2 regions of the Citrobacter sp. U14242 genome follow, and region 2 is predicted to be linked to the other one. Evidence: predicted binding sites of a transcription regulator. Region 2 holds the regulator's gene; the other holds the start of a gene.
The links. Region 2 encodes Fur, which represses iron uptake genes when iron is present. Its sites were predicted from a motif close to ATAATAATGAGAACNACTATCAA; they were not measured.
Positions count from the first base shown of each region.

Region 1: a site for Fur is predicted at 3,584-3,606, ahead of ACLJXE_RS00965 (Nramp family divalent metal transporter). Genes of this name have one in related genera too.

Region 1 covers NZ_JBKGLW010000001.1:198,054-205,609, reverse strand. Annotated here, with positions in the region: gene ACLJXE_RS00975 (sugar ABC transporter ATP-binding protein) at 1-1,239, shown strand, start outside; gene ACLJXE_RS00970 (ABC transporter permease) at 1,253-2,245, shown strand; gene ACLJXE_RS00965 (Nramp family divalent metal transporter) at 2,297-3,535, opposite strand; gene nupC (nucleoside permease NupC) at 3,880-5,082, shown strand; tRNA gene ACLJXE_RS00955 (tRNA-Ala) at 5,235-5,310, opposite strand; tRNA gene ACLJXE_RS00950 (tRNA-Ala) at 5,349-5,424, opposite strand; gene ACLJXE_RS00945 (YfeC-like transcriptional regulator) at 5,646-6,008, shown strand; gene ACLJXE_RS00940 (MerR family transcriptional regulator) at 6,010-6,402, shown strand; gene gltX (glutamate--tRNA ligase) at 6,458-7,556, opposite strand, start outside.
Region 2 covers NZ_JBKGLW010000008.1:297,152-304,707, reverse strand. Annotated here, with positions in the region: gene chiP (chitoporin ChiP) at 1-706, shown strand, start outside; gene chiQ (ChiQ/YbfN family lipoprotein) at 756-1,088, shown strand; gene ACLJXE_RS15560 (HAD family hydrolase) at 1,150-1,857, opposite strand; gene ACLJXE_RS15555 (LysR family transcriptional regulator) at 1,974-2,846, shown strand; gene fur (ferric iron uptake transcriptional regulator) at 2,897-3,343, opposite strand; gene ACLJXE_RS15545 (ryhB-regulated fur leader peptide) at 3,336-3,422, opposite strand; gene fldA (flavodoxin FldA) at 3,633-4,163, opposite strand; gene ybfE (LexA regulated protein) at 4,319-4,606, opposite strand; gene ybfF (esterase) at 4,735-5,508, opposite strand; gene seqA (replication initiation negative regulator SeqA) at 5,705-6,247, shown strand; gene pgm (phosphoglucomutase (alpha-D-glucose-1,6-bisphosphate-dependent)) at 6,272-7,556, shown strand, end outside.

The sequences.
Region 1 (7,556 bases), on a different contig from region 2:
TCGGTTGCAGAGAACTTATTTCTCGAACAACTTCCGCATCGATTCGGCTGGATCGATCGAAAAAAGCTCGTAGAAATGGCCCGTCCGGTAATGGCAATGGTTGGGCTGCAATCCGTCGATCCAAATACGCTGGTGGGCGAATTGGGGATTGGTCACCAGCAGATGATCGAAATCGCCAGAAACCTGATTGGTGAAAGCCGGATACTTATTCTGGATGAACCGACGGCCATGCTCAGTAGTCGTGAGGTCGAACTGCTGTTTAAACAAATAGCAATCTTCAAAGCCCGAGGCGTTTCAATAATTTATATTTCTCACCGACTGGATGAGCTTGCGATGATTGCTGATGACATCGCGGTGCTACGTGATGGTCATTTGGTCTGCGTGGACGATATTAAACGTTATACCAGCGATCAACTTGTTTCGTTGATGGTCGGCCGCGATTTAGAAAGTTCATTTGATTTAAGTGGACGCCAGGCCGGTCAACCCATCCTGAAAGTGGAAAATTTTAAGCGTGGAAAAATCATTCGGGACACGTCGTTTACCTTGCACAGTGGCGAAGTGCTCGGCATTAGTGGCCTTGTCGGCTCTGGCAGGACCGAGCTGCTACGCGCTATTTTTGGCGCGGACAAAATAGACAGTGGCACATTACTGATTGGTACTCCACTAAAACCGGTGGTGATCCGTTCGCCTGCACAAGCTATCCGACACGGTATCGCCTTAGTCACGGAGGATCGTAAAGGTGAAGGGCTTCTGCTACCACAGTCGGTTGCCGCAAATATCTCGTTGGGTAACAGCGAGAAAATTAGCCATCTGTCGGTCGTTAACGCATTGAGTGAAACCACATTAGCGAATAAGCACATCAAAAGTTTAGGCGTTCGTACAACGAATACCTCACAGGCCGTGGAAAGCCTGTCAGGTGGTAATCAGCAGAAAGTTCTCATTAGCCGGTGGCTGGAACGAGACTGTGAAGTCGTCTTATTTGATGAGCCGACTCGCGGTATTGATGTAGGTGCCAAACAAGATATTTATCAATTGCTGAATACGTTAACGGCGAAGGGAAAAGGCGTTGTTGTCGTTTCCAGTGACCTACGCGAACTGATGCTGGTTTGCGATCGTATTGCGGTCATTTCCGATGGCAAGTTAGTGAACACATTTACACGTGATAACTGGAGCCAGGATCGCATTTTAGCGGCTGCATTTTCGGCCTATCAGCATTCAGAAGAGACTGTCAGCGAGTAGCCGGGGATAAAAGATGAAAAACAATTTTGCGACAAAACAAGCGGCAGCAGAGAAAAGAAATACACCGACGTCATGGAAAGGCCTAAGTAGCTATATCGGGTTGCTCGGGGCGTTAGCCGCAATGATCGTCCTATTTTCATGCCTCAGTTCTCATTTCTGGAGCATGAACACTTTCAGCACTATTGCGAATCAGATCCCCGATTTAATCGTTATGTCGGTGGGGATGACATTTATCTTAATCATTGCCGGCATCGACCTTTCCGTTGGATCGTTGCTGGCGCTTGCTGCTGCAGTCGTCAGCGTCACCTATTTAAATTTTCATTGGACGCCCTGGCTTGCCGCGCTTTCAGGCGTAGCACTCGCCACATTCGTTGGAGCGTTAACGGGCCTGATTACCGTTGCCTGGCGTATTCCGGCGTTTATCGTCTCACTGGGCGTTCTGGAAATGGCCCGTGGAGCAGCGTATCAGTTAACTGACTCGCGGACCGCGTATATCGGTTCTATTTATGATTATTTAGCCGACCCCATTCTCTTTGGTGTCTCCCCTTCTTTTATTATCGCGATCGTTGTCATTGTTGCAGGGCATCTGGTACTGACGCGAACCGTATTTGGTCGCCATTTGATCGGTATTGGCACCAATGAAGAAGCCGTTCGATTGTCAGGTATAAATCCAGGTCCTTATAAGGTCGCAGTCTTTGCCTTGATGGGGGGATTATCCGGCCTGGCGTCGCTGTTTCAGGTTGCCCGTCTTGAAGCCGCCGACCCCAATAGCGGCGTTGGCATGGAACTGCAGGTGATTGCCGCAGTTGTGATTGGCGGCACGAGCCTGATGGGAGGACGTGGCTCTATTATCTGTACGTTTCTTGGCGCGTTGATTATTTCCGTTCTGGCGGCGGGACTGGCGCAAATTGGCGCAAGCGAGCCGACAAAACGTTTTATAACAGGAGCCGTAATAATCGTTGCAGTGGTACTTGATACATACCGTAGCCACTTAAATAAAAAATAATCATGAGGGTTGCCCGGCTTGACCGGGTAACCACAGCAGATGAAATCCCTGTTACAGTCCGAGCGCGGTCCCGACGAGCAACCAGATATTCAGCGCCACCACCAGCACCACAATCACCCAGCCAACATATTTAACCCAGACAGTGTTAACCAAATCCCCCATTAACGTACTGTTGCTGGTGAATATCAGGAGTGGTACCAGCGCCAGCGCGATACCGAAACTCAGTAGTACCTGACTCATGACCAGAATACGGGTGGGATCGAGGCCCATCAGGATGACGATAAATGACGGCATCATGGTGACGGTACGGCGCACCCAGAGCGGGATATGAAAGCGGATAAACCCTTGCATAACCACCTGCCCCGCCAGCGTGCCAACCACAGTAGAGGAAAGCCCTGCTGCCACCAGGCTTAAACCAAATACGGTAGCCGCAGCATGACTCAGCAGCGGTTCAAGCGTCAGATAGGCCTGGTCCAGGTCTGCAATACCGGTATGCCCGCTAAAGTGAAACGCGGCTGCCGCTGTCGCCATCATTGCCAGATTCACAAATCCGGCAATCGTCATGGCGATTGCCACATCCCATTTCGTCGCTGCGTAACGCTGTTGGCGCGTACCACCGTGCAAATGCTGGGTTAAGGAGGAGTGCAGATAAATGACGTGCGGCATGATGGTGGCACCAAGCACACCGGCCGCCAGGAACACCGCTTCGGAATTGGGCAGGCTCGGTATAACCATCCCTTTGCTAAGCTGCGCAAGGTTCGGTTGGGAAAAAATCAGCTCGACAATATATGCCGCTGCCACGAACAACAACAAACCGCCGATCACTTTTTCCAGGGGTTTTTGCCCGCGACGCTGCAGCATCAGAATTAAAAATGTCGCAATACCAGTGAGCACAGCCCCCTGCAGCAGCGAAACGCCAAGGATAAGTTTAAAGCCAATCGCAGCGCCAATAAATTCTGCAAGATCGGTCGCCATCGCAATAATTTCGGCCTGTACCCAGTAAAACCAAACCACTGGACGAGGATAGTGATCACGGATCTGTTCCGCCAGGTTTTTGCCGGTGGCAATGCCAAGCTTGGCCGACAGCACCTGAATCAGCATCGCCATCAGATTTGCCCAGACCACAACCCACAACAGTTTGTAGCCAAAGCTGGCCCCTGCCTGGATATTCGTAGCAAAGTTACCGGGATCGATATATCCGATAGCCGCGATGAACGCAGGTCCCATTAATGCGAGCTTCAACTTGCGCGCTGCCCGTCCACTGCTACTCTCAACGCGATCGTTAGTCATTTTAGTGCCTCAGAAACATAGCCTTTGCTATGTTTCAAGCTACGCCTGTTGAGAATGATTATCAAATTCATTTTAATGGGTGAAGTTGATTTCTCTGATAGCGTTTGTCTATGGAACGGTAAGAAATTTGGAAATGCCGGTAAGATGTTTGATTATTGTTATGAGATTAGCACAGTGACATAACTTTTCACTTCCATACTAAACATAACGGAAGTGTATCACCGATCACTAATTTTGAATCTCGTCACAGGTCCTTATTATAGTGTGTGTTTGATCTCGTTTTCTTTACTGTTGTTACATAGAATGTGCACGAAAACTAAATCTGCCTCAAATTTGGAGCAAATATGGACCGCGTTCTTCACTTTGTCCTGGCCCTTGCCGTGGTTGCGGTACTCGCACTGCTGGTAAGCAGTGACCGTAAAAAAATCCGCATTCGTTATGTTATTCAATTGCTTGTTATTGAAGTGTTACTGGCATGGTTCTTCCTGAACTCTGATGTCGGCCTGGGCTTTGTAAGAGGCTTTTCCGAGATGTTTGAAAAACTGCTCGGATTCGCTAATGAAGGGACTAACTTTGTCTTCGGCAGCATGAACGATAAAGGCCTGGCATTCTTCTTCCTGAAAGTGCTTTGCCCAATCGTCTTCATTTCCGCTCTGATCGGTATTTTGCAGCATATCCGTGTTCTGCCGGTTATCATCCGCGCGATTGGTTTCCTGTTATCCAAAGTGAACGGTATGGGCAAACTGGAATCCTTCAACGCCGTTAGCTCCCTGATCCTGGGTCAGTCCGAGAACTTTATCGCCTATAAAGATATCCTCGGTAAAATGTCTCGCAACCGCATGTACACCATGGCAGCAACGGCGATGTCTACCGTTTCCATGTCTATCGTTGGCGCATACATGACGATGCTGGAACCAAAATACGTTGTTGCTGCGCTGGTTCTGAACATGTTCAGCACCTTTATCGTCCTGTCACTGATCAACCCTTATACCGTTGATGCCAGCGAAGAAAATATTCAGATGTCCAATCTGCACGAAGGTCAGAGCTTCTTCGAAATGTTGGGTGAATACATTCTGGCAGGCTTCAAAGTTGCGATTATCGTTGCAGCAATGCTGATTGGTTTCATCGCACTGATCGCTGCCCTGAACGCCCTGTTCGCTACCGTTACCGGTTGGTTTGGCTACAGCATCTCCTTCCAGGGCATCCTGGGTTACATCTTCTACCCGATTGCGTGGGTGATGGGTGTGCCGTCCAGCGAAGCGCTGCAGGTGGGCAGTATCATGGCAACCAAACTGGTTTCCAACGAATTCGTCGCAATGATGGACCTGCAGAAAATCGCCTCTACGCTCTCTCCGCGCGCTGAAGGCATTATCTCTGTGTTCCTGGTTTCCTTCGCGAACTTCTCTTCTATCGGTATCATTGCAGGCGCAATTAAAGGTCTGAACGAAGAGCAAGGTAACGTGGTTTCCCGCTTTGGTCTGAAACTGGTTTACGGTTCTACACTGGTCAGCGTACTGTCTGCTTCCATTGCAGCACTGGTACTGTAAGACGACATCAATACAGCCGTTACCAAACCGGGGAGTTCAGATTCTCCCCGGTTTTTTTATGTCTGTTATCCAGCAATCTAAGCAAATAAACGAGAAACGCAGGCAGGAATCAAATGCAAAAAACCCCCGCTTTTCAGCGAGGGTTTCAATTTTGGTGGAGCTAAGCGGGATCGAACCGCTGACCTCTTGCATGCCATGCAAGCGCTCTCCCAGCTGAGCTATAGCCCCACGATGCGTTTACGTACCAAATTCATTGGGATTAAATTTGGTGGAGCTAAGCGGGATCGAACCGCTGACCTCTTGCATGCCATGCAAGCGCTCTCCCAGCTGAGCTATAGCCCCGTCACGTAAAGCTTGTCGAGTTGACGGGCGGCATCATATGAATTCCCTTCGCGTGTGTCAACGGCAAAATTAACTCATAGAATTCAATCGCTGAAAAAGCAGGCAAATGAAGAACATTGCGCAACAACTCGCATTCAGTAGTTAAACGCGTCACGGTTTCTACTAAAATGGTGCTATAAAATGAACCACTAATTAACCCCACGACTATTCAGGGAATCGTTATGTTCAAGGAACGGATGACGCCAGAAGAACTTGCTAATCTGACCGGATACAGCCGACAGACCATCAATAAATGGGTGCGCAAGGAAGGTTGGGCTACCTCACCCAAACCAGGCGTTCAGGGCGGTAAAGCCCGTCTGGTTCACGTTACCGAACAAGTTCGTGAATACATTCGCAGCGCTGAGCGTTCAGCGGAAGGCTTATCAGATAATTTATCTTTATCAGGTGACACCTCCATTGAAGCTCTACTGATAAGACTCGCCAAAGAAATGACGCCATCAGAACAGAAAATGTTTACGTCGCTGATCCTGCGTGAAGGCATTACGGGTTTGTTACAACGCTTAGGGATTCGCGACAACAAATAATATGAAAAAATTACGCAGTAAAATGACCACCGAAGAGCTGGCTGAATGTCTCGGTGTCGCCAAACAAACCGTCAATCGCTGGATCAGAGAGCAAAACTGGACAACCGAAAAGTTTCCCGGTGTTAAAGGTGGTCGCGCAAGGCTTATTCATATTGATGCGGCTGTCCGAGAGTTTCTTCTCAATATTCCCGCTTTTCGCAAAGTGCCAGAATTTTATCAGGCAGAAGAACCGCTTGCCGAGTATACACACGTGGTTCGCAGTCACGCCTGCCGTCAGATAATCAGCGCACTGGATAACATGTCACCAACGGAACAGGAAAAGCTGGCGATGTATATTTCGCGCGAAGGTATTCGCACTTTCCTGACCCGTCTGGGCATTGATGAGTCTGAATAAATACCAAAAAAACGGCAGGGTATGCGCCTGCCGTTATTTTATCTCTCAACCCGTCTTACTGCTGACTTTCACGCTCAGTAATAAACGCGAGCGCTTTGTTAATACGTTCAATGCTGCGAGATTTACCAATCGCATGCACAGTAACGTCTAACGCCGGAGACTGACCCGCACCAGTGACGGCTACGCGCAGCGGCATTCCGACTTTACCCATGCCCACTTCCAGCTCGTCAGCGGTTGCCTGAATCGCGTGGTGCACGTTTTCCGCGGTCCATTCGCTGATAGCAGCCAGTTTGTCGCGAACCACTTCCAGCGGCTGACGAGCAACCGGACGCAGGTGTTTCTTCGCCGCATCGGCATCGAACTCAGCAAAGTCTTCGTAGAAGTAGCGGCAGCTCTGCGCCATCTCTTTCAGCGTCTTGCAGCGTTCGCCCAGCAGTTTTACCAGCTCAGACAACTGCGGGCCAACGCGCGTATCGATATTTTCCTGCTCGATGTGCCACTGCAGATGTGTCGCCACATATTCTGGTGCCAGTGCATTAATGTAGTGGTGGTTCAACCACTGCAGTTTTTCAGTGTTGAATGCGCTCGCAGACTTGCTCACCGCACCGAGAGAGAACAGTTTGATCATTTCTTCACGGGTGAAGATCTCCTGATCGCCGCTGGACCACCCCAGACGTACCAGATAGTTCAGCAACGCTTCCGGCAGGTAGCCGTCGTCGCGATACTGCATAACGCTGACCGCACCGTGACGTTTAGAGAGTTTTTTGCCGTCGTCGCCGTTGATCATCGATACGTGAGCATAAACCGGGACCGGTGCGTTCAACGCTTTCAGGATGTTGATCTGACGCGGGGTGTTGTTGATATGGTCTTCACCACGAATGACGTGGGTGATTTCCATATCCCAGTCATCAACCACAACGCAAAAGTTATAGGTCGGGGAACCATCAGTACGGCGGATGATCAGGTCGTCCAGCTCCTGGTTGCTGAATTCGATCGGCCCACGGATCTGGTCGTCAAAAATAACGGAACCATCCTGCGGGTTGGCAAAACGCACCACGCAAGGTTCGTCGTCCGCGTGGTGTTCATGGCTATGACGGCAGCGACCGTCGTAACGCGGCTTCTCACCTTTCGCCATCTGCTCTTCACGCAGTTGT
Region 2 (7,556 bases):
GTTGCTGGAAGCGGCATTCGGTCAGTCTGAAGGCTACGTCGATCAGTATTTCGCCAAAGCCAGCTACAAATTTGATCTAGGCGGTAACCCGTTTACAACCAGCTACCAGTTCTACGGCGCCCGCGATAAGGTTGATGACCGCACGGTTAACGACATTTATGATGGCACGGCCTGGCTGCAGGCACTGACCTTCGGCTACAAAGTGGCAGAAGTCGTGGATCTGCGACTGGAAGGGACCTGGGTTAAAGCTGACGGGCAGCAGGGCTACTTCCTGCAGCGTATGACTCCGACCTATGCGTCTTCAAACGGTCGTCTGGACGTTTGGTGGGATAACCGTTCTGACTTCAACGCCAACGGCGAAAAAGCGGTCTTCTTCGGTGCGATGTATGACCTGAAGAACTGGAACCTGCCAGGCTGGGCTGTGGGTGCCTCCTATGTTTACGCATGGGATGCTAAACCGGCTACCTGGCAGCTCAACCCGGATGCGTACTACGACAAAAATCGTACTATCGAAGAGTCGTCTTACAGCCTGGATGCGGTCTATACCCTGCAGGACGGCCGTGCGAAGGGCACTATGTTTAAACTGCACTTCACCCAGTACGACAACCATTCAGATATTCCGAGCTGGGGCGGTGGTTACGGTAACATCTTCCAGGATGAGCGTGACGTGAAATTCATCGTTATTGCTCCGTTCACCATCTTCTAATGCCGACGGCGGCAGGCCGCAAGCCTGCCGTTTTGTTGAGGAGTGTGTTATGAAAAAGCTGATACTCATCGCCGTCATGGCATCAGGGCTGGTTGCCTGCGCGCAATCACCAGCGCCGAAAGAAGATAGCCATCTTAAGGAAGCTTACAGCGCTTGTATCAATACTGCGCAGGGCTCGCCGGAGAAAATCGAGGCCTGTCAGAGCGTGTTAAACGTGCTGAAGAAAGAAAAACAGCATCAGCAGTTTGCCAATGAAGAAAGCGTGCGCGTACTGGATTACCAGCAGTGTATCCAGGCAACGCGTACGGGTAACGATCAGGCCGTTTCGGCCGATTGCGACAAGGTCTGGCAGGAAATTCGCAGCAAGAACGCTGTGAAATAAGGCCTCTTTTCCTTTAAGGGCCGGAGCGCAAGAACGGCTCCGGCCTGATCGTTATTTCATCCTATCTACTCGCAATGCAGTCAAATTGTACGCAGTTGCCGGGGAACATCTCCAGAACTGGTCGCCCTTCGTCAGACGGAAAAAAATGAACGTCGCTAAAATCAGCAATGGCGTATTTTGCACCATAAGAAAGTAGTGACTTACCGCCAATCCCTACACAAAAAGTACCTGCGCGAACGGCTGATGTAACCCCACTGGCTGAATCTTCAAAGACCAGAGCTGTCTCTGCGGGGATCTTAAGACGTTGTATGGCTAACAAATAAGGGTCTGGCCAGGGTTTACCTCGTTCAACATCATCACGCTCTACAATTACGGAAATCGCGCCGTGTGCATCAAGTAAATCAATAACGCGGTTAATTTTATATCGCCAACCGCTTGTCACAATTCCGATGGTGATACCTGCCTGAGCCAGTGCGGCGATCAGTGCTGAAATGCCTGCAATAGGTTGATATTCAGCATTATTTTCTGCATCAATAATGTATTGCTGCACTTTTTCACGATCGCTAAGCGATAAATCACTGAATAAAGCGCGTAGAGTGTGTGGTCCAGGTTGGCCGTGGATATGATTAACGATATCGGCAGTGCTGATTGTACGCCCGTACATTTGAGCTGCTTCACTCCAGGCTCGTTCAATAACACTGTTCGAATCGATCAATACGCCGTCCATATCAAAAAGAACAGCGGCAATATTTTGCTTCGCGCCAGACATTTTTCCTCCAACATTGAGTTACCTGATTGCCGTACATTTGCGGCTTTTTATGGATAATGTCGTCAGAAGTGAGGTCTGTATAATGCTGTTTTTTCCCGCGTAGATGAGAGAATGGAATGGAAACCAGACGATTACAGGCGTTCGTTACTTTGGCTGAACTGGGGAGTTATCGTAGCGCAGCCGAGGTTCTCTGCATAACGCAACCTGCGTTGACCAAACAGATCCAGTCGTTGGAACAGACGTTTGGCTTCAATCTTTTTATTCGTGGCCGTCATGGTGCGGTACTCACTGAGCAGGGGGCCTTGCTCTATTCGAGAGCCTGTGAACTGCTTAAAGGCTATGACGACTTCCTGAATTATGCCTATGACATACAGCATGGATCTGTGGGGGAGCTGGCTGTGGGATTTGGTTTGTCAACGTTTAGCCTGGTTCCAACATGGATTAAGGATTTTTGCGAAAGCTACCCTCAAGTACGGTTTTCGCTGAAAGATATTCCTTCAAGCGTTCAGAGTGGAATGCTGCTGGATGGAAGACTCCATATTGCTTTTCTTCGACTACCAGTAACCCCCGCACTTGCGTATCGGGTCATTAAACAAGAACGCATTGTGCTGGCTACGCCCATGGATGGACAAATGGATGTGTACAGTGCGCTCAATTGCTATTCAGTATTGCAGGTTAATCCCCTGCGAGAGCCGTGTCTGGCGGAACAGTCGCGCATTTTTTTATCGCAAAAGAATATTCAGGCTTCACCGGTAACGGTTGCAGATGATATCCATACCTTACTGGCGCTGATTGCTGGGGGCAATGGTGTCGCGTTTTTGCCTGAGAGTGTTAATAACTTCCTGCCTGTAGGGGTGAGACTGATTGAATTGAGTGATTCACCAGCCATGTGGAATATTGGAATCGCATGGAATCCAGAATTCTCACATCCTCTACGAGACCTATTTTTACAGGTGATGATGCGTAAAAAGGGGATATTTGCGTTGTAGCAAGATAGAAAAAAGCCAACCGTAAGGTTGGCTTTTCAGAAAGCATCACATTATTTGGCGTCGTGCGCATGATCGTCTTCGCGGCAATCGCCTTCAGCGCAGTGACCATACAGATAGAGGCTATGGTTAGTTAAACGAATACCATGTTTAGCCGCAATCTCACGTTGACGCGCTTCGATGGAGTCATCGCTGAACTCGACCACTTTGCCGCAGTCAAGGCAAATCAGGTGATCGTGATGATGTTGCTGGGTCAGTTCGAAGACGGATTTACCCCCTTCAAAATTATGGCGGGTCACGATTCCGGCATCATCAAATTGGTTCAGCACGCGATACACGGTCGCCAGACCAATTTCTTCACCCATGTCGATCAGGCGTTTGTATAAGTCTTCCGCACTGACGTGATGGTTATCCGGTTCCTGAAGAACTTCCAGAATCTTTAAACGAGGAAGCGTTACTTTCAGGCCAGCCTTCTTTAATGCGGTATTGTTGTCAGTCATGCGGAATCTGTCCTGTAGCTAAACGGTTCACTTCATTAACAGAAGTGACAGAAATTGCACTTGAGATAATGCGTATCATTATAGAACTGCCATGCCCAAATGAAAACTGCAAGTCTCTGGCAAATATTGTTAATCAAAACGTGGTATCACCGACAAACACACTGTGCAATACCCGATTGGCATCCAGCCATTGTACAGGGTCAGGCGAAAAAGTTACAAATTTGTAGCAATTATTTTGATTGGTTTTATCTATTGATGCGGCGCAGATGAATATCTACGCCGCACGAAATCAGGCATTGATGATTTCGTCGAGGTGCAGCTCTTCAGCGATCTGCTTAACCCATTTTTCTACGCGTTCAGCGGTCAGTTCCGGCTGGCGATCTTCATCGATAGCCAGACCCACAAAGTGGTCGTCATCTGCCAGACCTTTGGACGCTTCAAAATGGTAACCCGCCGTTGGCCAGTGGCCGACGATGGTAGCGCCGCGCGGCTCAATGATGTCGCGGATGGTGCCTAACGCATCACAGAAATATTCTGCGTAATCTTCCTGGTCGCCACAGCCGAACAATGCCACCAGTTTACCGTTAAAATCAATGTCTTCGAGAGTAGGGAAGAAGTCATCCCAGTCGCACTGCGCTTCACCGTAGTACCAGGTTGGGATGCCGAGCAGCAGAATGTCATACCCTTCCAGGTCTTCTTTGCTGCTTTTTGCAATGTCATGTACATCGGCAACGTCTTTACCAAGCTGCTTTTGAATCATTTTTGCGATATTTTCGGTATTACCGGTGTCGCTGCCGAAAAAGATGCCAGTGATTGCCATGAGTAAAATAACCTCTTGAAACTTATTGAAATGGTGGTGGCGCATTGCCCACGGATAAGGGCAATCATAGCAGAACAGTCCGGCATGCGGAAACAGCAAACATGCGGGACTGCACTCTGTGCTACACGATTTATGATTTAGAGCAGAAATTCAGACTAAGCCTGACCGCGCAATGCGGTGAGTTGGTTCATCAGCATCTCTTCGATGAGTTCACTGCGACTCATGCTGCGCGCTTCCGCCAATTCATTCAGAGCGTCAACGGCATCCGCGTTCAGTTTCAGTTCGACACGCTTGAGTCCACGAACTTTGTCGCGTTTAAGCTGATTACGTTTATTAATACGTAACTGTTCATCACGCGAAAGCGGATTGGTTTTGGGTCGTCCCGGGCGACGCTCCTGCGCGAACAGATCTAATGTCGTACGGTCCGTTTGTTCTTTGGCCATGATCTTGGTGACTTCGGGGAAACAATCAGCCAGGCGTCTGCCCGGATGGATAGCGCGCCATAATACATCAGCAGGGGAGGCGCGCCAACGCCCACGCGCGTAATCGCGCGCGGACGCTGAGTTTTTAATCAGTTAACCTTCTCACTCAGATAACGACGGATAGCGCGCAGCACGGCATCTGGTTTTTCTGCATGTACCCAATGGCCTGCACCGGCAATAACGTGTGCGCGGGCCAGCGGAAACTGGGCCAGTAATTGCTCGCGATACGCTTCAGTCACATAAGGTGAATTACCGCCGGGGATAAACAACGCCGGGTGTTCCCAGGCGGGTAGGGTTTCCCATCCCACGATATGGGGATACTGCTCCCACAACACCGGGACGTTAAAGCGCCACTCGCCCTCGACAAAAGACTTCAGCAGAAACTGGATCACGCCTTCTTCTTGCAAATGCTGACGCATGACGCTCGCGGCCTGCTGGCGCGAGGAGGCCTGGGCATCTGTTACCGCGTTAATGGCGGCAAAAATCTCATCGTGGCGGCGTACGTGATAGTCAACCGGGGCGATATCGATAGCCACAAGCTGGTCGATCCGTTCCGGTGCGAGAGCAGTGAGCGCCATGACGGCTTTGCCCCCCATGGAGTGCCCAATAAAGGTCGCTTTTTCGATGTGTTGCTCATCGAGAGTATCCAACAGATCCTGCGCCATTGCTGGATAATCCATCTCTGGTGAGCGGGGAGAGAGGCCATGATTTCGCATATCGACCTGGATGATATCGTGATCAACGACCAGATCGCGCGCCAGTATGCCCAGGTTATCCAGACTGCCAAACAGACCGTGAACCAGGACGATGGGAGAATTATTGTGCGGGTTTTGCGCAGATTGCGCTCGGATATTCAATTTCATGGCAAAGTTCTTTTTTTCACACTCACGGGTTAGGGTATCATGTTGACCATTCTGCCACATGGCTGCAACAACTACGGTTACTCCGAGTTTTGCTGGTCACCAGGCTTGACGCTATCCGCTGTCAGGATTTGCCTTTACACTACAGCGTGTAAAGTCCTGACAACTTGTATTCAGCCAAACATTGCACTGGATTAAGATGAAAACGATTGAAGTTGATGATGAACTCTATAGCTATATTGCCAGCCACACCAAGCATATTGGCGAGAGCGCATCCGACATTTTACGGCGTATGTTGAAGTTTTCCGCCGCATCACAGCCTGTCACTCCGGTAGTAAAAGAAGTCCGCGCCGTGCAACCTGTCGTGGAAGCCAAGCCGGTCAACCCCGCGAAAGACAAAGTGCGCGCCATGCGTGAACTGCTGCTTTCCGATGAGTATGCGGAACAGAAAAAAGCAGTGAATCGCTTTATGCTGGTGCTGTCTACACTTTACTCACTGGATCAACACGCGTTTGCACAAGCAACAGAATCGTTGCATGGCCGCACGCGCGTCTACTTCGCAGCGGATGAACAGACGTTGCTGAAAAATGGTAATCAAACCAAACCAAAACACGTGCCAGGCACGCCATATTGGGTGATCACCAACACGAATACCGGCCGTAAATGCAGCATGGTTGAACACATCATGCAGTCAATGCAATTCCCCGCGGAGTTGATTGAAAAGGTTTGCGGAACAATTTAATCCTTGCACTAGAAGGACCAGGCAATGGCAATCCACAACCGTGCAGGTCAACCTGCGCAACAGAGTGATTTGATTAATGTCGCCCAGTTAACGGCGCAATACTATGTACTAAAACCGACGGCAGGGAATGCGGAGCACGCGGTGAAGTTCGGTACATCCGGGCATCGCGGTAGTGCGGGTCGTCATAGTTTTAATGAGCCGCATATTCTGGCTATCGCTCAGGCGATTGCCGAAGAACGTGCGAAAAACGGGATTACTGGCCCGTGCTATGTGGGCAAGGATACCCACGCGTTGTCTGAACCGGCATTTATCTCTGTACTGGAAGTGCTGGCGGCGAACGGTGTTGATGTCATCGTGCAGGAAAACAACGGCTTTACGCCAACACCTGCCGTGTCTAATGCTATCCTGGTCCACAATAAAAAAGGCGGTCCGCTGGCTGACGGTATTGTGATCACACCGTCCCATAACCCACCAGAAGACGGCGGAATTAAATACAACCCGCCAAACGGTGGCCCGGCAGATACCAACGTCACCAAAGTTGTAGAAGACAGGGCTAATGCACTGTTGGCTGATGGTCTGAAAGGCGTGAAGCGTATTCCGCTGGATGCCGCACTGGCGTCCGGTCATGTTAAAGAACAAGACCTGGTTCAACCCTTCGTGGAAGGGCTGGCAGATATCGTCGATATGGCAGCAATCCAGAAAGCGGGTCTGACGTTGGGCGTTGATCCACTGGGTGGTTCCGGTATTGAATACTGGAAGCGTATCGCTCAGCACTACAACCTGAATCTGACCCTCGTTAACGATCAGGTCGATCAGACTTTCCGCTTTATGCATCTTGATAAAGACGGCGCCATTCGTATGGACTGCTCTTCCGAATGCGCGATGGCCGGTCTGCTGGCGCTGCGTGACAAGTTCGATTTGGCGTTTGCCAATGACCCGGACTATGACCGTCACGGTATCGTAACGCCTGCTGGGCTGATGAATCCGAACCACTATCTGGCGGTCGCGATCAACTACCTGTTCCAGCATCGCCCGCAGTGGGGCAAAGATGTTGCTGTGGGTAAAACACTGGTGTCCTCCGCGATGATCGATCGTGTGGTAAACGACCTGGGACGTAAACTGGTCGAAGTGCCGGTGGGGTTCAAATGGTTCGTTGACGGTCTGTTCGACGGTAGCTTTGGTTTCGGCGGCGAAGAAAGTGCGGGTGCATCTTTCCTGCGTTTCGACGGTACACCGTGGTCCACTGACAAAGATGGCATCATCATGTGCCTGCTGGCAGCGGAAATTACGGCAGTGACAGGCAAGAACC